Lewinella sp. 4G2: one gene and its partner. The protein of the gene in region 2 binds, or shares a complex with, the protein of the main gene of each other region. Links are inferred from orthologs where the notes say so. Each region holds a gene or a part of one and is shown on either strand. Other genes may lie near its edges.

Region 1 (10,456 bases), 3.6 Mb from region 2 along the record:
GGAGTCCGTATCCAACACCCTGCAATTGGAGCGGAAGCAGACCGATCTTTTCCTGCAGTCCGTACAACCCAACCCGGTCACCACTGACCTGCGCGTCAGCTACCTCGCGGTGGAAGGTACTGAAGTGTCTTACCGGATATTCAACTCCGTCGGCCAATCGGTTTTGCAGCGGCGGATTCCTATCGGCCAAGCCAACGGAACCGTTGATATCCCCATGGCTCACCTTCCCGCGGGCGCCTACTTCCTGGAGTTATCCGATGGAAAGCAACGGCTTACCCGTCGGGTAATCAAGCGCTGATCCGGTTACTTGATCCTGAACTTTGCACCCGCGGCAGCGCCCCAATCCGCCGTATTTTTGCCGCATGAAACTGACCCTGGCCTATAGCCCCTGCCCGAACGATACCTTCATTTTCGATGCCTTGGTTCACCACCGCATCGACACGGAAGGCCTGGAGTTTGAGGTGCATCTTGGTGACGTAGAAGAGCTCAATCAACTTGCCTTTCGGGGTGAGATGGACGTCACCAAACTCAGTTACCACGCTTACGGCCACCTTACCGATCAGTATGCTTTGCTCAACGCCGGCAGCGCGCTGGGCCGTGGTGTCGGTCCGCTTTTAGTGACGGCAAACAAAGAATTGGCGCTGCCGCAGGTGGTTAGTAATGGGGATGAACCGGCAAATAACTGGTGGAAATATCCTAACCCTAAAGTCGCAATCCCAGGAAAGTACACCACCGCAAACTACCTGCTGGGGCTGGCCTATCCGGGATTGGTAAACAAAGAGGAAGTGTTGTTCTCCGACATTGAGGGCCGCGTACTGAGTGGAGAATTTACCGCCGGCCTGCTGATCCACGAAAACCGTTTCACCTACCACGAAAGGGGCCTCCACAAAATCGCGGATCTGGGCGAGTACTGGGAAGAACAAACGGGCCTGCCGATTCCCCTCGGCGGTATTGTGATTCGTAAAAATCTGCCTCAGGAGGTACGGGAAACCTTCGACCGGGTGCTCGCGCGTTCGGTCCGTTACGCTTTCGAAAATCCGGATGCCTCCGCTGCCTACGTCGCTGAGCACGCCCAGGAAATGGACGCCGAAGTGCGGCGCAAACACATCGAGCTATACGTCAATGAGTTCTCCCGAGACCTCGGCACCGAAGGCCACGCCGCCGTAAAGGCCTTCCTGGAGCAGGGTAGGGAACGCGGCGTGTTGCCCGCTCCTATTTCGGAGGACTAGCCTGCCATACCTCCTCCACCACCGCAACTTCTTCAAGTTCGATCCGGGAGAGTTCTTTCAGCTCCCCTCGCTCGTAGAGCTGGGGTAGATCATTCAAGGGGGTACCCATTGGCGCTTTGTAGTTCACGTAATCCGAAAATAGCACCCCGTCGATAACTCGTGGATTATAGGCCGAGCGGAAGCGAACGCCTCCGCCATCCACCCGGTAATCGTATGCCAGATAGTCGACGCGGTCCGTCGAGTCGTTGATCCAGTACAGGAAATTGTCGTCGTGGTCGTCGCCCCCATTCTCCTCGTCGAAGTGTATCCGTAGCAACTGGTATTCTTTACCCTTGATTGTTGCATTTCCGTCCAAAGACAAGTTGACTGCAGCATCCGTTAGCTTATCGGGGAGGGATGCGAAGTAGATTACGGAATTCACCGAACGGCCATACTTGGCGGCCATCGTATCCGGCAAGCTTACCGGTACGCCATTGGTGAATCGTACCAGGCGGCCGTTGGTCAGCACGTCCAGGATGGTGTCACTCTCTACGTAAGTTGTGCGCGTGTACAGGCTCCTTTCTAAGTCACGGTTGAAACTGTAGTCCACGCCCCGGAACGTGAAACGGTACGCGAGCTTATCCGCGCCGGCGTAACCGTGGGCTTGCAGGGCGCGGTTCAGTAAGTCTTTCGCGGGAGTGGCCATAGGCATCGTACTGGGTTGTGTGGGCTTGCCGGAGCAGGCAAATACAGTAGCCAGCAAACAGAAGAACCCGAAAAGTTGCTTGAGTAGTCTTAGCATACGTGCAAGGTAGGTCCAAACCAATCCATTATTTAGCCGTAGCTGCCATGTCCGTCCGCAGGTGACGGAGAGGCAAAAATGTCTCTCGAGAAGAACGTAGTTTGAGCAAGTCTCTCAAAAGATAAGCCGCAGTAACCATGCGGGATACTGCGGCTTTAAACTTTTTCGCACTACTGTTAAACAGCAAAGACTAGTAATGCATAATCAGTACTATAGGACATTACCTAGCGCGTCAGGAACACGCTCCGGTTACGGTCCAGCTCCCGAAAGAACGGATCGGTCATGTCCTTCACGAAACGGATCGCTTCGCCGGTGGACTTCATTTCCGGGCCGAGTTGCTTGTCGACGTTAGGGAACTTGTTGAAGCTAAAGACCGGCACCTTGATGGCGTATCCACTGGGCTGTGGGTTGATGTCGAAGTCCTTCAACTTTTTAGCACCGAGCATCACTTTGGTGGCGATGTTCAGGTAAGGAACTTTGTAGGCTTTCGCGATGAATGGTGTCGTCCGGGAAGCACGGGGGTTGGCTTCGATTACGAAGACCGTTTCCTCGCCGGTCTGCTTATCAATGCGGATGGCGAATTGTACGTTGATGAGTCCTTTGGTCTTAAGCGCAAAGGCCAGTTTCTCGGTGTACTCCCGCATCTTGTTGACGGAGTCGATGCTTAGAGAGTAGGTAGGAAGTACGGCCGAAGAATCACCGGAGTGGATACCGGCGGGTTCGATGTGCTCCATAATGCCCATGATGTGGACTTCGTCGCCATCACAAATGGCATCCACTTCCGCTTCCTTGGCGCGGTCGAGGAAGTGGTCCACCAGGACGACCATGTTGGGATCTTTTTTGAAGATGCTCAGTACGTGGCGCTCAAGCTCATCGTCGTTGATGACGATCCGCATATCCTGTCCACCGAGTACGTAGCTGGGGCGAACGAGCACTGGGTAACCAACGCGATTGGCAACCTCAAGGGCCTGGTCGGCATCCTTGGCCGTACCGTAGTTGGGGTAGGGGATGTCGAGTTCCTTAAGCAGGTCGGAGAAGCGGCCGCGGTCTTCGGCGAGGTCCAGGCTTTCGTAGCTGGAACCGAATACTTTGATACCCCGGTTGTGGAACTCTTCCGCCAACTTGAGGGCCGTCTGGCCACCCAACTGTACGATGATGCCTTCCGGTTTTTCGAGCTCAATGATCTCACGGATGTGCTCCCAGTAGACGGGCTCGAAGTAGAGCTTGTCGGCCTGGTCGAAGTCCGTGGATACGGTCTCCGGGTTACAGTTGACCATTATAGCTTCGTAACCGCTTTCCTGGACGGCGCGCAGACCGTGGACGCAGCAGTAGTCGAACTCGATGCCCTGACCGATACGGTTGGGCCCCGAGCCGAGAACGATGACCTTTTTCTTATCGGTCACGATGCTCTCGTTCTCCGAATCGAAGGTGGAGTAGAAGTAGGGCGTCTTGGCCTCAAACTCGGCCGCGCAGGTGTCCACCATTTTGTAGGTACGGCGGATACCGAGCTCGTAGCGGCGCTTGGTGACTTGCTCTTCTTCTACCCGTAGTAGGTAGGCCAATTGCTGGTCTGAGTAGCCTTTCTCCTTCAGGGTACGGAAGAAGGTAGTGGGGATGTCCTCCGGTACGTTGTACTTGACGACTTCCTTTTCCAAGTCCACCAGCTCCTTGATCTGGTTGATGAACCACATGTCGATCTTTGTCAGCTTGTGGATGGTCTTGCGCGGGACGCCCAGGCGGAGCGCATCCTTCAGGCGGAAGATCCGGTCTTCACTGACGTTCTCCAGGCGGTGGAGGATGTCGTCCGTCTTGATCCATTCCTTTTTGTCAGAACCGAGGCCGGCGCGGCCGTTCTCGAGAGATTGGCAAGCTTTTTGGAGGGCTTCCTGGAAGTTGCGCCCGATACCCATCACTTCTCCTACGGACTTCATCTGCAGGCCGAGGATGTGGTCGGCGCCGGGGAACTTGTTGAAGTTCCAGCGGGGGATCTTTACGATGACGTAATCGAGCGTCGGCTCGAAGAAGGCTGAGGTCGTACCCGTGATCTGGTTCTTCAGTTCGTCCAGCGTAAACCCGAGGGCCAATTTCGCGGCAATCTTGGCGATGGGGTAACCGGTAGCCTTGGAGGCCAACGCCGAAGAGCGAGATACCCGGGGGTTGATCTCAATTACGATCAGTTCCTCCGTCTCGGGGTTTTGGCTGAATTGGATATTACAGCCGCCGGCGAAGTTGCCCATCGAGCGCATGGCGTGGATCGCCTGATTCCGCATATCCTGGTAGGCCTTGTCCGAGAGCGTCATGGCGGGGGCCACCGTGATGGAATCGCCGGTGTGGATACCCATCGGGTCGAAGTTCTCCACCGCACAGATGATGACGACGTTGTTGGCGGCGTCCCGCAGCAGTTCGAGTTCGAATTCCTTCCAGCCAAGGACGGCCTTGTCGATCAGTACTTCGTGGGTGGGGGAAGCATCGAGACCACGGCGGAGCATTTCAGCGTAGTCCTCCTCCTTAAAACAAAATCCGCCACCAAATCCACCGAGGGTGTAGCTGGGGCGGATCACGAGGGGGAATCCAATTTCCTGGGCGGCTTCCATTCCTTCGAGGAAGGAGTTGGCAATCATGGCCGGGGCACACTTGAGGCCGATCTTTTCCATGTGGAGGCGGAAGAGCTCCCGATTCTCCGCCAGGTCGATGGCCTCGAGGTCGACGCCAATCAGTTTGATGTTGTACTTCTCCCAGAGGTTGAGTTCGCCACACTCAATGGCGAGGTTCAGCGCCGTCTGGCCACCCATCGTGGGGAGGACGGCATCAATCTGCGGTTGCTCTTTGAGGATCTGCTCTACGGACTCCGGCGTAAGGGGGAGGAGGTATACGTTCTCCGCCGTCATCGGGTCCGTCATGATGGTGGCCGGGTTGGGGTTGATGATGGTGACCTCAACGCCTTCTTCCCGCAGACTCCGGCTTGCCTGGCTACCGGAATAATCAAACTCACAAGCTTGGCCGATGATGATGGGGCCGGAGCCAATGATGAGTACTGATTTGATACTTTGATCCTTAGGCATAGCAGAGTGGGTATGGGTAAATTCGCGCAAAGATAATCAAGGCGCACACGGATTGTATGTGTCGTGACCCCAAAAAAGTATCAATTTGCGGGCGTAGAAGCGCACCGATTGCGTTGTCTAATCCCAAGGCCTGGCCTAGCCACTTCCCTTAGTTAAAAGGACCTTAAACACAGACGGGATGCGCTCCCTTTCAGTAGCAGAGCCGTCTTAAATGCGGACTACGTCACAAGTGTCGGGCCACACCCTCAACTTTAAGTTATTCACCATGCGATTCTTGACCCTTTGTCTGCTTGCCCTTTGCCTGAGTACCTGCGCTAGCGCCCAGGTCAAACAGCCTGCTTTATTAGTTGATGCTGCGCCGGTGGTGGATACGCTAATGCTGCTAACAACACCAGCGTGGGAAGAGGAAAAAGGGTCACTGCACCCCGGCTACCTGCTCAGCTTAACGGACGACTTGAATTTTGCTGAGGACGCCGTAAAGGAGTCCGCCAGAAAGTACCGCCACCTGCTCGGGCGTTGGAAAAAAGAAGGGATTGCGCTTACCCTTTCCGTGGATGGTTTCATGGGCGAAGGGCTCGTGCATCCACGCTACAAGCGGGGCCGTGATTTTTATATCGTTTACGATATCGTCGCGGTCAATGAAGAACACTTGATCCTGAAGGACCAGCGAACGGGTAAGCAGCGAAAGTACCGCGCCACCGATAAAAGCGCCGTGCAAGACCAATCCGAACTGCGTAAACCCAAAGGAAAGAAGGATACAAAGTGGACGCTACCCGACTTAAACAACCGGTAATACACATCAAACAGGTCTACATCGACACGAATTCGACGACCTCTAATCCGTAACCTTCCAGGCCAATCCGATTTTTGGGATTGTTAGAGAGAATGCGCAGTTTACTCACCTTCAGGTCCCTAAGCATTTGGGCACCAATACCGAAGTCCCGCTGGTCCATACTGGCCGGCTGGGAGATGCTGGCCTTCCGACCGTCCTGCATGCGAGACTTAAGGAGCCGCAGCCCGGCAATAACCTCGCTACCGTCTTGGTGGGGACGCATGAAGAGAAGAATTCCTTTGCCCGCTTCGCTGATCTTTTCGAGCGGACCGTGGAGGCCAGTGCTGTAGCCCGAAAGAAGGCTGTGCAGCAAGTCGCGGCTGGAGGTACTGGAGTGGACGCGCGTCAGGACGGGTTCATCCACTGCCCACTCCCCGTGGGTGAGGGCGAGGTGTACGTCATTATTCGTCGTCTGCCGGTAAGCGTAGAGCTTGAAGGGGCCGTAGCGAGTGTCAAGGTCCATGCTGAATTCGCACTCTACCAGGCGCTCCATCTGCAGGCGGTAGGCTACGAGGTCTTCGATACTGACGATCTTGAGGTCGTGCTCCTTCGCCAAATCCATGAGGTAGGGCATCCGTGCCATTTCGCCGTCGGGCTTGAGGATCTCTACTATCACGCCGGCGGGGTAGAGGTTGGCCATCGTCGCCAGATCGACGGCGGCTTCGGTGTGGCCGGTGCGGCGTAGCACGCCACCCTTGACGGCCCGGAGGGGGAAGACGTGGCCGGGGCGGGTGAAGTCCGAAGGTTTCGCGGAATGCTCCGTCATACGGCGAATGCAGGTAGCGCGGTCGTAGGCTGAAATGCCCGTTGTACAGCCGTGGCCAATTAAATCGATGGTTACGCTGAAGGCCGTTTCGTGGACGTCCGTATTCGTCTCCACCATTTTGGTCAGCCCCAGGCGGTCGGCCCGTTCTTCTGCGATGGGCGTGCAGATGAGCCCGCGGCCGTAGGTGGCCATGAAGTTGATGATCTCGGGCGTCACCCGCTCGGCGGCGCAGACGAAATCGCCTTCGTTTTCACGGTCCTCGTCGTCTACCACGATGACGACTTTGCCGGCGCGAATGTCGGCGACGGCCTCTTCGATGGTGTTGAGTTGGTAGGTAGCGCGGCCGGCTTCGGCTTGGCTAGTGACGGTTGCTTGGTTGCCAGACATTGGTAGAGATTCCGGTGAGGTAGCGGTAGAAGCCGACCAGGAGGGCCACGTTCATCGCCAAAAAATAACGCAGTTTTCGAAGGGCGCTGACGTGGATGCCAGCATCGGACAACAATACGTCCGCAAGCGCACCCGTGAGGACCAAACCGCTGAGTACAGTAAACGATAACCACACCCAATGGTTGCCCGTGCAAAGGGCTAATCCCAGCCAGGCCAAAGCGCCAATTAGGAGCAAAAAGGGCGTCCACCATCGGAGGACCTTGTGGCTGAAGAAACTCCAGGCCAACTTGGATTTCGTGGGGAACCACCACAAGCTGCGAAAGCGAATCAGGTTCTGCCAGTTCCCACTACTTATGCGCACCTTCCGGCGGAACTCTTCGTGGATGTGCTGCCCGACGCTTTCTTCTACAATGGCCGTAGGGCTGCTAATCCCGCGGTAACCTAATTCGTAGGCGGACATGCACAGGTAGAAATCATCCACCAAAAACCGATCCGGTACGGGGCGAAACGCGGCGGCGCGCAGGGCGTAGCAGCCACCGAAAGGGCCAATCATCGTTCCGTACAGCATACCCTCGGCCCGCTTGAGTTGGACTTCACGGTCGATGTATTCCGTTTCCGCCGCGCCGATGCCCGTGGCCGTGCCGCCGGTCTGGACCATGGTGGTATCGACGACGGCCAGTTGCTCATCCCGCAACATCGGTTGGACGAGCTCGGTGATGGTGTCCGGCCGCAGCATTACGCTGGCGTCGGTGATGATGTAAACGCCCTCCGGCCCCGCCTGATGGGCGAGTTGGTTGATGATGGCGGGCTTCCCCTGGCGGGAAGTAAAGAGGGTAGGGGAGAGACGGGATTCCCGCTGCTGGTATTCCCTCAGAATATCGTTGGTGGCGTCGCTACTGTTATCGCTGCCGATCAGAAAATTAAGTTGACCCCGGTAATCCTGGGTGAGGAGTGACTCCATTTTCTCCCGGAGGACCGCTTCCTCGTTGTGGACGGCCATCAGTACGTAAACCGGTGGCCAGTCAGCCGTGGGGATGGGTTCATTCCAATCTCTTTCTACCTGCGGCAGCGCCCGCCTGATCGTCAGGAAGGGGTAAATGACGTACGTGTGCAGCACGCCAAGTACGCATAAAATCAGGATAATTGTCAGGGCAACCGTCACGGCGCAAAGGTAGCGAAGGATTGCCGCGTGTTCCGTCTGCCGGGTTGGCTACTTGCTTCGCAAACGGTGGATCAGGCGAGGGCCAAAAACGCCAGCGCGGCGAGGGCAGCGCCGGCCAGGGGACCTACGATGGGAATCCAGGCATAGCCCCAGTTGCTCCCTCCCTTGCCGGGGATGGGCAAAAACGCGTGGGCGATCCGCGGACCGAGGTCACGCGCTGGGTTGATGGCGTACCCCGTCGTGCCACCCAGGGAAAGGCCAATAGCGAGTACCAGCAGGGCGACGGGAAGGGCATCGAGTGACCCGAGGCCTACCTCCTGATCCCCAAATGAAGGACCGGCCAGGAACAACACGGCCAACACGAAAGCGAACGTGGCGAGCACCTCGCTCACGAAATTCGAAACGGTATCCTTGATGGCGGGGCCCGTACTGAAGGTGCCCAGAATAGTAGCTGGTTCCGTCTCCGCCGCGTAGTGCGGCCGGTACTGCAACCACGCCAGGCTGGCACCGGTTATGCCGCCCGCCACCTGGGCCAACAGGTAACCGGGGACTTCCGCCCAGGGAAAATCCTTGGCCATCGCCAGGGCCAGCGTGACGGCAGGATTCAAGTGAGCGCCACTGGCCTCGGCCGAGATGAAAACGCCGACGAAAACGGCCATCGCCCAGCCGAAAGAAATAACGATCCAGCCGCTTGCCTTTCCGTAAGTGCCCTTGAGGCTGACGTTGGCGTTGACGCCGCAACCCAAGAGCAAGAGGACGGCGGTTCCGATAAATTCTGAGAGGTAACTGTGCATGAGTGGGTGGGCGATGGTGAAAGCGGACGGTAAAGTAAGCAGCCGCAGCGAATGACGCCCAATCTACACGTACTCAATTTGTTAGGTGAGGCCCGCCGGAACACTTCCGGCTAATTCCAGTTAGCCTTCCAGCATCCAAGCATTTCTTAACCAAAACAACCTGATGCATTATGGCAAACAACACCAATAACTGGCCCGAACTGGCCATCGGCCTCTACGACAAGCTCACCGGCCGTGGCGCGGAAATCACCTACGAATTCGACCAGTTCGAAGTCTTCGTACCGAGCTCTACTAACGATGACGCCGACTCCGCCAAGTGGAAGATGAACGGCACGCTGCGCATCCGCACGGCGGATAACGTCGACCGGAGCAAGGAAGACTAACACCCTCAGCCCTAACCATTTTTGATCGTACCCACCTTACCACCACCCGCATGACCATTGATAAAGTATACCGCATCCTGGCGAAGGTCGGGATCGACGCTGAGCTGAAGATGGAAGCGCCAAGTGGTGGTCTGGTGCAGGTACGAACGGCCGAAAGTACTGGTAACCTGCGCGTCCGCTGCTCCGAAGGCAGTGCCGTATGGGACCTATTTCGCCTGGCCAACGCACTGGGGACGACCCAGTTCAACCTGAAAGGGTTGCGGCGACTCCGCTCTCCCTTGGTGCAGACGGTAGAGGTTACAATCGGCGACGATCCCTTGCTGACCTGGCACCCGGAGAAGTTTCCCCGCGTTCATTCGCTGCGTACCCTCTTTAAGGTGTTGCGCGATCGGGATTAGGAAAGAACAGACGATTTAGGCTAAAGAGAAAGGGCACGGAGGAATGATTCCTTCGTGCCCTTTGCTTTGTGTGAAACGGTGGTTTAACCGAGAACGTCCACGCAGTTCAAATCCTCGAACGCTTTCTTGAGGCGCTCGGAGAAGCTGACCTCCGCCTTGCGGACCCAGTTGCGGGGGTCGTAGTTCTTCTTGTTCGGCTTCTCCTCGCCTTCGGGGTTACCGATCTGTGACTGGAGGTAGTCTTTCTTCTCTGCTTCGAACCTCCGGACGCCGTCCCAGTAAGCCCACTGGAGGTCGGTGTCGATATTCATTTTGACGGCACCGTAGTCGATGGCTTCCTTGATTTCCGCTTCGCTGGAGCCGGAGCCACCGTGGAAGACAAAGTTGATGGGGTTGTCCTGCTCGATACCGAGCTTTTCTTTCAGGTAGTCCTGGCTGTTCTTCAGGATCTTGGGCGTCAGCTCAACGTTGCCGGGCTTGTAGACGCCGTGGACGTTACCGAAGGCGGCGGCGATCGTAAACCGTTCGCCGATCTTGCTGAGGGCCTGGTAGCTTTCAAATACTTCCTCTGGTTGAGTGTAGAGCTTGCTGGAATCGACATCGCTGTTGTCGACACCATCTTCCTCACCGCCGGTGACGCCGAGTTCGATCTCGATCGTCAT
Region 2 (9,901 bases):
TACGATGACGGAGAAGTCATTGTTGAGGAAGTCCAAGGCCCGGTCCTGCATCTGGCGGGCGAAGTTGGTACGGGTGACCTTGGTGTAATCCCACTTGATCTCCTTGCGCTTCATCAGGCGCTCCATTTGCTTGCCGAGGAGGTCGGCTTCGTGCATGTTCTTGCCACCTTCGTCCGCGTCGTTCTTCCACCACTGTTTGTAGTGTTTAGCGATGTCGGAGGGCATCATCCCCGCGAAAATGGCGTTGCGGGAGTACTGCGTCGCCGTGGGGAGGATGCTGTAGAAGTAGTCCTCTTCCTCCACGCGGAAGAGTTCGCTCAGGTAGGGCTCGATGACCTTCCACTGGTCGAAGCGCATGTTGTCGAGCAGCACCATTACGGTAGGGACGTCCTTGCTGAGATGGGGTAGCACCTTTTTACGCATCAGGTTGTGGGACATGGTGGGGGCGTCCTCCCCCTTCACCCAGTCGAGGTAGTTGCGTTCGATGAACTTGCAGAATTCTGCGTTGGCTTCCTTTTTCTGGACGGCCAGGATCTCGCCCATCTGTTCGCTCTGGCTGTCGTCCAGCTTCAGTTCCCAGTTGATGATCTTCTTGTACATATCGACCCACTCCTCCTTGTTGAGGCCGCTGTTGATCTCCATGAGGAGTTGGCGGAAGTCCTGCTGGTATTCCGTGTTGGTTTTTTCGCGGACGAGGCGTTTCTCGTCGATGATCCGCTTCAGCGTCAGCAGGATCTGCATGGGGTTGACGGGCTTGAGCAGGTAGCCGGCAATCTGGCTGCCGATGGCTTCTTCCATCACGTCCTCGGCCTCATTCTTGGTGATCATCACCACGGGGATGGAGGTATTCGTATTGCGGATCCGGCTTAGGGTTTCCAGACCGGTGAGACCGGGCATGGACTCATCGAGGAATACGACGTCAAATTCTACGTCCCCCTCCAGTTCTTCCAGGGCGTCGTGGCCGTTGGTGACGGTAGTGACTTCGTAGCCTTTCTTTTTGAGGAAGAGGAGTTGGGGTTTGAGCAGGTCGATCTCGTCGTCGGCCCAGAGAATTTTAATGGCGTCCATTCAGTTGGTGGGGTTATGTGTAGTCAAGTAGTCCGGTTATCAGGACAAGTTTTTAGCGGGGATGGTTGGAACGAGCCGGGCTAGGCGGTTAGTCTTTTGCACCACAAGTCTCTTTAGAAAATCCCGGCTGCACCCGCGAGTAACCTTACGCAGCTGACTTCCCGTTCATCAACTTCATTTCGTCGCGGATCTCGGAGAGCAACTGGATGTCCTTTGGGGTAGGAACGGTCTGGTTCTTATCGTCCTCCGCCTTATCCTTAAGCCGGTTAATGAAACGAATCACGACGAACAGCGTCAGGGCAACTATGAAGAAATCCATCATTGCTTCGATGAACATGCCGTAGCCAATCACTACTCCCGGGGAAACGACGGCACCGGCTTCGTCCAGTTTAGGCGGGTCGATGACCCATTTCAGATCCGCCAAGTCTACCCCGGCCGTCAGCCAGCCGAGGGGAGGCATGATGATTTGCTTGACGAGTACGTCAACGATCTTATTAAACGCGGCACCGATGATGATGCCAACCGCCAAGTCGATCATGTTGCCCTTGACGGCAAACTTTTTGAATTCTTGGAAGAAACCACTCATAGCTGGAAAATTGATTGCCGATAGTACCCCTTTGCCTTAGCCAATGTTAGTTGGCTACGCCAAAAAAATGTGGACGGTCCGCACCGATTCGCTTTCGTTGCCCCCAGAACATTTGACCGCCCACTCTGCGTTGGGTGGATATGGCCATATCATCCGCACTAAAATCCATCGGTAAATTCGCTCACCGGGAATGGGACGACCTCGTCGACCGCCTCAACTGGGGGAACGACAAACCCGTCACCGTCGCCAACTACATCGGTTTTGGCCGGGAGGATTACCTCTTCATCACCGGCCGGGTGCTGCGGGACCGGGGTATCCGCCGCGACGAGCGCGATAAGCTGTGGGACAACATCTCCAACAACTTCCGCCGCTTTAACTCCCGGGAGATTCCCGGCGCCAAGGTCAAGATCACCTGGGGTGACTACACTTTTGAGCGGACGACCAATGACGAAGGCTACTTCCACGTTGAACACCACTGCCCCGAGGACAAAACGGTCCGGTCTGACGACGGGCTGTGGCAGGAGGCGGAGATCACCGTCGTCAGTATTCCCGACGAGGCGGACCTCAACATTGTCTCCCATTCGGCCGTCGTCGTGCCCACCGAAGCGGAGTTTGGAATCATCAGCGATATCGACGATACGATCCTCAAGACGGATGTGACCAGCAGGTTCAAGATCAAAACGATGATCCACACCATCCTGAAGAACGCGGGGAATCGCCTTGCCTTTGCCGGCGTATCCGATTTCTACAATGCCCTCAAGCTCGGGCCGGACGAAAAGGGTTTCAACCCCTTCTTCTACGTCTCCAATTCCCCCTGGAACTTGTACGATTTGCTGGTGGACTTTCTCAGCATCAACCACTTCCCCCGCGGGCCCGTCCTGCTGCGTGATTTTGGTCTGCCCAGTGAGGACAAGACCTTCAGCTACAAGACCCACAAGGCCGATATGGTGAAGCGGGTGCTCGATACCTATCCCCACCTCAACTTCATCTTGGTAGGTGACTCCGGCGAACACGATACGGACATCTACCTCGAGGCCGCCCGCAACAACCCCGGCCGCATCCTATGCATTTACATCCGGGACGTCCAGAGTGAACGGCGGGCCAAACGCATCGAAGCCCTCATCGAAAACACAACCGACATCGAAGTGCAACTCGTCGGCGACTACGCGGACGCGCTCACTCACGCTCGGGAACGTGGCTGGGTGGTTTGAGTTGCGAGTAGCGAGTTGCAAGTTGCAAGTAGTGAGTAAGGAGTCGCAACTCGCTACTCGTTACTCGTTTCTCGTTACTCCCCCATCACCCCGCACCTGCGTCAGCGCCCAAAATCAGTTCTGCTTAGTGAGATCGGGTACGCTAGCTCGTTGCTTTACGCTGTAAATCGGCGAATAAACATTGCCAGCCCCACGCTTAATCGCTAACCTGCGTTTCCATATCTTTGCGCGAATTCCGTACCCATACATTCGCACATGGAACAACAACCCGCAATCCTACTACTGGCTGACGGCACGACCTTCGAGGGGAAGGCCGCCGGAAAGATTGGCACCACCGTTGGTGAGATCTGTTTTAACACCGGGATGACCGGCTACCAGGAGGTATTTACCGACCCCAGCTACTACGGCCAGTTGCTCGTAGCGACGAACGCCCACATCGGGAATTACGGGACGGCGGACGCGGATACGGAATCTGACTCCGTGAAGATTGCCGGCCTGATCGTGAAGAACTTCACGGTGCCCTACAGCCGCAACCTCGCGGATGCTTCCATCCAGGACTACCTAGAAAAGGAAGGCCTCGTGGGCATCAGCGACGTGGATACCCGCGCCATCGTACGCCACATCCGCACGAAGGGCGCCATGAACGGCATCATCTCCAGCGAAAGCACGGACGGTAAATTCGACCTGGACGCACTGAAAAAGCAGCTCGCCGCGGCCCCCGATATGGACGGCCTGGAGCTGGCTAGCAAGGTGACGACCAAGGAAGCCTACACCCTCGGTGACGAGGCGACGGCGAAGTACCGCGTGGCCGTGCTGGACCTGGGCACCAAGCAGAACATATTGCGCAACTTCACCAAGCGGGATTGCTTCGTGAAGGTATTCCCCGCCAAATCCGGCATGGAAGCCATCCGCGCCTTCAACCCCGACGGCCTCTTCATCTCCAATGGCCCCGGCGACCCCGGCGCGATGGATTACGCCGTCGATACCGCCAAAGCGATGCTGGAAGAGGAGAAGCCGATGTTCGGCATCTGCCTCGGCCACCAGATCCTGGCCCGCGCCGTGGATATCCCCACCTACAAGATGCACCACGGGCACCGGGGGATCAACCACCCCGTTAAGAACCTGATCACGGGTAAATCCGAGATCACCAGCCAGAACCACGGTTTCGGCGTAAGCCCCGAAGCCATCGAGGCCAACCTCGACGTAGTGGAAGTGACCCACCGCAACCTGAACGACGACACGATCGAAGGCATCCGCATCGTCGGCAAGCCCGCCTTCTCCGTACAGTACCACCCGGAAGCAAGCCCCGGCCCGCACGACGCCGCTTACCTGTTTGACCAGTTCGTCGACTCCATCAAAATGAGTAAAAAGTAGCGAGTTGCAAGTTGTAAGTGTCGAGTTGCAAGTAGCGAGTGCTACTCGAATCTCGCAACTCGCAACTTGATAATCGCAACTCGATACTAAAAACCCAAAATATCTAAATACATGAGCTCAATCTTAGACATCCGCGCCCGGCAAATCCTTGATTCCCGTGGCAACCCTACCGTTGAGGTAGAAGTAATTACCGGCGAAGGCATTGTCGGCCGCGCAGCCGTTCCTTCCGGCGCCTCCACCGGCAAGTACGAAGCAGTGGAACTCCGTGACGGTGACAAGGATGTCTACCTGGGCAAGGGCGTCCTCAAGGCCGTCGCCAACGTCGAAGAAAAGATCGGCGAAGAACTCATCGGCGTCGACGTGACCGACCAGCGGTACATCGACGAGACCATGCTCGAGCTCGACGGCACGCCCAACAAGAGCAAGCTCGGTGCCAACGCCATCCTCGGTGTTTCCCTCGCCTGTGCGAAAGCTGCGGCCTTGGAGCAGAATCTGCCCCTCTACCGTTACGTCGGTGGCGTGAACGCCCACACGATGCCCGTGCCGATGATGAACATCCTCAACGGCGGTAGCCACGCGGATAACAGCATCGACTTCCAGGAATTCATGATCGTGCCCCTCGGAGCCGATACGTTCAGCGAGGCCCTGCGCATGGGCACGGAGACCTTCCACCACCTGAAGAGCGTGCTGAAGTCCAAAGGCTACTCCACCAACGTCGGTGACGAAGGCGGTTTTGCCCCCAACATCAAGAGCAACGACGAGGCCATCGAGATCGTCCTCGAATCCATCGAAAAGGCCGGCTACAAGCCCGGCGACGATATGATGATCGCCATGGATGCCGCTGCTTCCGAGTTCTTCGACAGCAAGGAGGGTGTTTACCACTTCCACAAGTCCGACGGCCGCAAGATCGAATCTGCCGCCATGGTTGACTACTGGAAGCAGTGGGTGGACAAGTACCCGATCTTCTCCATTGAAGACGGCCTCGACGAGGACGACTGGAAAGGTTGGGCCGCCCTCAACCAAAGCTTCGGCGACCGTTGCCAGTTGGTGGGGGACGACCTGTTCGTTACCAACACCGAGCGGCTCAGTCGCGGCATCGCCGAAGGCAGCGCCAACTCCATCCTCGTCAAGGTTAACCAGATCGGTAGCCTTACCGAAACGATCAACACCGTCAACATGGCCCACCGCGCCGGCTACACCAGCGTAATGAGCCACCGCTCCGGTGAAACGGAAGATGTTACCATCGCCGACCTCGCCGTGGCCCTCAACTGTGGCCAGATCAAGACTGGTTCCGCCAGCCGTTCCGACAGAATCGCCAAGTACAACCAGTTGCTCCGCATCGAGGAGGAGCTCGGTAGCACGGCCTACTTCCCCGGCCGCGATTTGCTGAAGAAGTTGGGTAAGTAAACTAGCTGTTTGCTGGGCAACTCTGCCTTAAATTCTAAATGAATAGGGCACTTCTCCGTTATGGGGGAGTGCCCTTTTTTAGTGCGCTGTCCATAAGGTTGGCGGTGTTCATTACTAAAGCCCTAGCCAATTACAACCTTACTCAAGCCATTTTGGGCGCTGCCGCAGGTGCCGGGGAGGTGGGTAAGTAAACTTAGGTAGGAGCCGGATTATGGAGGACAACTACCCATAATTGGGGTTGATGGACTAGGGTAGGAGGGCCCGATCCACATAAAGTCCGTACCGAATCCCAAAAAGTACCGGGAACCATCCTATCTTGGCCACCCTCATGGCTACGAAGAAAAAGACCGACCCCGTAACGACCCTCATCAACAAGCTGCCACCCTACGTGCGCAACCGCTACTTCGTTACGCTCGTCCTCTTCACCATCTGGATGGTCTTTATGGATCGCCACGACGTCCTCACCCAACTCCAACTCAGTAGCACCGTTGACCGCCTGGAGGAAGAACTGGCTGGATACGACGCCAAGATCGACGCCGCCGAAGCCGAAAAGCTGGACATGGAAAGTAACCGCGAACGCTTCGCCCGCGAGAGTTACTACATGCAGAAGGATGATGAGGACGTGTTCATTATTGTGGAGGAGGAGTAGGTAGCGGAACTGAGGCTGCCCATTCTTGTGATCAGGGTCAAGTTTTGCCTGATTTTTTCTGACTGCGCCCGTAGTACCATAGTTACGGCAACACGTCAACACTTGGTCCACCAAGTTCATCAGCGATCAACTAATCGTTTGGAGTAGCCATTACGAAACCGATCCTGGCGAGCTATATGACCCTTGGAAGTGACCTCAAGTAACTTTTCCGCCAAACAAAGACGCCTGGATTTGGTGACGGGACTATAGATGTTAGGAATCTAGGAGGGTGATCCGAAAGTGATCATTCATGTTGAAGCACAGAAAGTGTAAACGCTCCACTTCGATAATTGGAGTAGTCTTACTACTTTTGTCACGCATATCACACTGTTAACATACTACCTTTGATGTTATGAGTACTCAAAACACTCATTCCCCCCGCAAGCGCGATCTGCTGCGGAAATTCAACAAATTAGCTACGCGCATCGAGCGCCGGTTGCGCAGCGCGCCCTCCACTAAATACAGCACCCGCGTCCGCGCCCGATTGCAACGCTACGTTACTGCGCTGGAACGGATGGGCACGAATGTGCGAGCCGTAGGGGGGTCGGCAGCATTTATTCTCACGCTGCTAGCGGCCAACCCGGTTCAGGCGCAGCAGGTGCCAACCTTTATCGAGGTGCCGAATGATGTTGGCTATTACTCCAGTCCCGCCTACGTCGATATCGACGGGGACGGGGATCAGGACCTCGTCGCGGGAAACTTCGACGGCAACTTTATTCTCTTCACCAACGATGGGTCAGGTAATTTCATCGAGGCTAATGACAATCCGTTTGGTGGCTTTGACGTCGGTAATTATGCTAACCCAAGCTTTGCCGATATTGATGGGGACGGCGACGAAGACCTAATATCGGGGGCATCATCTGGAGAAGTCATCGTATTTAGCAACGATGGGAACGGAGCCTTTTCCGCTGGCAGCCCATTGCCCGGCGTATCCGTTAATAATCGATCGGCACCCAGCTTTGTCGACATCGACGACGACGGAGACGAAGACCTGGTTGTAGGAGAGGGAAATGGCAACTTCAGTTTGTTTATTAAAGATGGTACGGGCACCTTCATCACGGCGCCCACCAATCCTTTTTCTAGCTTTGATGTTGGCAGTTTAGCCCATCCTACCTTTTTTGATATAGATGGGGATGAGCACGAAGATCTCATTTCGGGGAACCTCAATGGCGAATTTCTCGTGTTTCTCAATGACGGAAATAATATCTTCTCCGAGGCCAGTTTGAATCCCCTTGACGGGTTTAATACCGATGGCTATGCCACACCTACTTTTGCTGATATTGATGGAGACGGGGATCAGGATTTAGTGTCAGGAAACTATGCCGGTATTTTTCTCGTCTTCAGCAACGACGGATCGAACAACTTCACTGAGGTCATCGATGATCCATTGGCTGACTTGTTCGCACAAAGTAATTCCTCGCCGACTTTCTTCGATCTAGATGGAGACGGGGACGAGGATCTCGTCTCAGGAAATGAATACGGCGAGCTCATCGTTTTCAGTCAAGATGCATCGGGCGCTTTCAACGGACCTAACCTCTATCTTCTAGGGGGCTTAAGGACCGACCTGTACACTACCCCCACTTTCGTGGATATTGATGGGGACATGGACCAGGACCTGGTCTCGGGCGGCTACGATGGTAGGTTTGATGTTTTTTTGAACGACGGATCAAACACATTTGTCAAGGCAGACCCCAATCCTCTGGATGGTCTCCGCGGTGGAGAAAACTCCGCCCCCGCCTTTGTCGATGTTGACGGAGATGGTGACCTGGACCTCGTCTCCGGAAATGCGTACGGTACATTTGTAGTGTTTACAAACGGCGGTACGAATGGTTTTTCCGCGGCTGTTTCTAACCCTTTTGATAGCTTTGACGTCGGCAATAGATCCAAACCGACCTTTGTCGATATCGACGGAGACGGGGACCAAGACTTAGTCTCAGGCGCGCGTGACGGCTCCTTTAAGATCTTCTATAATGATGGGATGAACGTTTTCACCGAGGCTAACCCTAACCCTCTGGATGGTTTTGATGTCGGCAGTAACTCCACGCCCACATTCGTCGACATTGACGGGGACGGGGATCAAGACCTAGTTTCGGGGAATAGTAGAGGATTCTTTCGCCTTTTCAAGAATATTACTGGCGTTGCATCACTGATAAGCACCAACGAGGCTACCGCCGGCACCGATTTTGGCTCCTCTATTTTTCAAAACGAAGAGAATGGTGCGACCATCACCTACACAGTGACCAACGATGGTGGCGACCCCATTACGAACCTCACGGTCGTAGCAGATAACGATGATTTCACCGTGTCCAATCTCAGCGCGACCACTCTGGCAGGGGGAGAGTCGGCCACCTTCGACGTCCAGTTCACGCCCGGCTCGGCGGGGATAAAGTCCGCTGGCATTAGCGTCACTACCGACGAAGGGGCCATGGCAGCTTTTGACGTAACGGGTGAAGCCGTAACCGGCACCGTCTATCTGGAAGAAACCGATTTGTACTACGAAGGCATCACCCCCGCCATCCAGGCCTCGACCCAGCCGGGGACGATCTTCCTGGAGGCCCGGCAGTTCAACGAAGTGGCGGACTTTAGCGGGACACAGCTGACGATACGGATTGGGTTGCCGGAGTAGGGCGGGTAGAGCAATACTTGAATTGGCCAATCAGTTAGCTCCAGCATAGGCGGGGAAGACTGGTAGGTAAGGTTCAATGCCTGCTACCGTGCTCGTAAAGCAAGGGAGTTAATCCAATTTAATCTCTTACTTATTACTCCCCCACTAATTACGCTCAGCTTCCATGGCAACTCCCCCTAAAGTCGGCCAGGCGCCGCCGCCCTTCGCGCTCCAGTCTACTCCCCAGTTGCCCGAGCTCCTCCACCAGTTGGGCATTACGCTCATGCTGAGTACCTATCAGGCGGGCAAAGTGGTAATGCTCAGCGCGGTGGACGATGAGCGGATCGTCCAGCTACCCCGCAGTTTCAACCGGCCCATGGGCATTACCGAGGACCCGGCTACCGACCGGCTTGCCATCGCTTGCCGCGACGAAGTGATCGTCCTGCGCAACGCACCGATGGCGGCACCCAGCTACCCGAACGGGCCGGGCAAGTACGACGCGCTCTACCTGCCCCGCATGACCTACCACACCGGCCCGCTCGATATTCACGACCTGCGCTTTGGCGACGGTGGCAAATCCCTCTACGCCGTCAATACCCGCTTCAGTTGCATCATGCAATTGGGCGACCAGTACAGCTTTACGCCCGTTTGGCAACCAAAGTGGATCGACGCGCTCATGCCCGAAGACCGCTGCCACCTCAACGGCATGGCCATGCGCGAGGGCCGGCCGGCCTACGCAACGGCCTTCAGCACCACCAATACGCCCCAGGGCTGGCGGGATACCGTCACTACCTCCGGCGTGATCGTGGACGTGGCGTCGGGCGAGACGATTAGCTCCGGCGTGGCCATGCCCCATTCGCCACGTTGGTACGACGGTAAGTTGTACGTCCTGCAAACGGCGAAGGGGCTCGTCTCTACCGTAGATCTGGACTCTGGAAAATTGACGACGGTTTGCCACGTCG

Evidence for each region.
Region 1: the proteins of carA (region 2) and carB are in contact, whole or in part, in a solved structure (PDB 1KEE), measured with the Escherichia coli proteins. The link is inferred for Lewinella sp. 4G2 from one-to-one orthologs.

What each region holds. Positions count from the first base shown.
Region 1 is NZ_LVWJ02000014.1:3,987,133-3,997,588, reverse strand. The notes cover bases 2,035-5,470. They hold carB (carbamoyl-phosphate synthase large subunit), read right to left. Parts: upstream 5,073-5,470; coding sequence 2,235-5,072; downstream 2,035-2,234. Other genes in these bases: A3850_RS16380 (hypothetical protein), read left to right, coding at 5,338-5,470. Also shown: A3850_RS16400 (T9SS type A sorting domain-containing protein), read left to right, coding at 1-298; A3850_RS16395 (menaquinone biosynthesis family protein), read left to right, coding at 363-1,229; A3850_RS16390 (DUF6503 family protein), read right to left, coding at 1,213-2,010; more of A3850_RS16380, read left to right, coding at 5,471-5,865; ribB (3,4-dihydroxy-2-butanone-4-phosphate synthase), read right to left, coding at 5,882-7,057; A3850_RS16370 (glycosyltransferase), read right to left, coding at 7,029-8,219; A3850_RS16365 (MIP/aquaporin family protein), read right to left, coding at 8,291-9,013; A3850_RS16360 (hypothetical protein), read left to right, coding at 9,184-9,396; A3850_RS16355 (hypothetical protein), read left to right, coding at 9,447-9,794; fbaA (class II fructose-bisphosphate aldolase), read right to left, coding at 9,878-10,456. UniProt on the Escherichia coli protein: Large subunit of the glutamine-dependent carbamoyl phosphate synthetase (CPSase).
Region 2 is NZ_LVWJ02000014.1:390,420-400,320, reverse strand. Bases 2,299-5,179 are described here. They hold carA (glutamine-hydrolyzing carbamoyl-phosphate synthase small subunit), read left to right. Parts: upstream 2,299-3,120; coding sequence 3,121-4,239; downstream 4,240-5,179. Other genes in these bases: eno (phosphopyruvate hydratase), read left to right, coding at 4,351-5,179; A3850_RS03210 (App1 family protein), read left to right, coding at 2,299-2,865. In the rest of the region: A3850_RS03220 (response regulator), read right to left, coding at 1-1,068; large-conductance mechanosensitive channel protein MscL, read right to left, coding at 1,214-1,654; more of A3850_RS03210, read left to right, coding at 1,795-2,298; more of eno, read left to right, coding at 5,180-5,646; A3850_RS03195 (septum formation initiator family protein), read left to right, coding at 5,975-6,295; A3850_RS03190 (FG-GAP-like repeat-containing protein), read left to right, coding at 6,687-8,960; A3850_RS03185 (TIGR03032 family protein), read left to right, coding at 9,124-9,901. UniProt on the Escherichia coli protein: Small subunit of the glutamine-dependent carbamoyl phosphate synthetase (CPSase).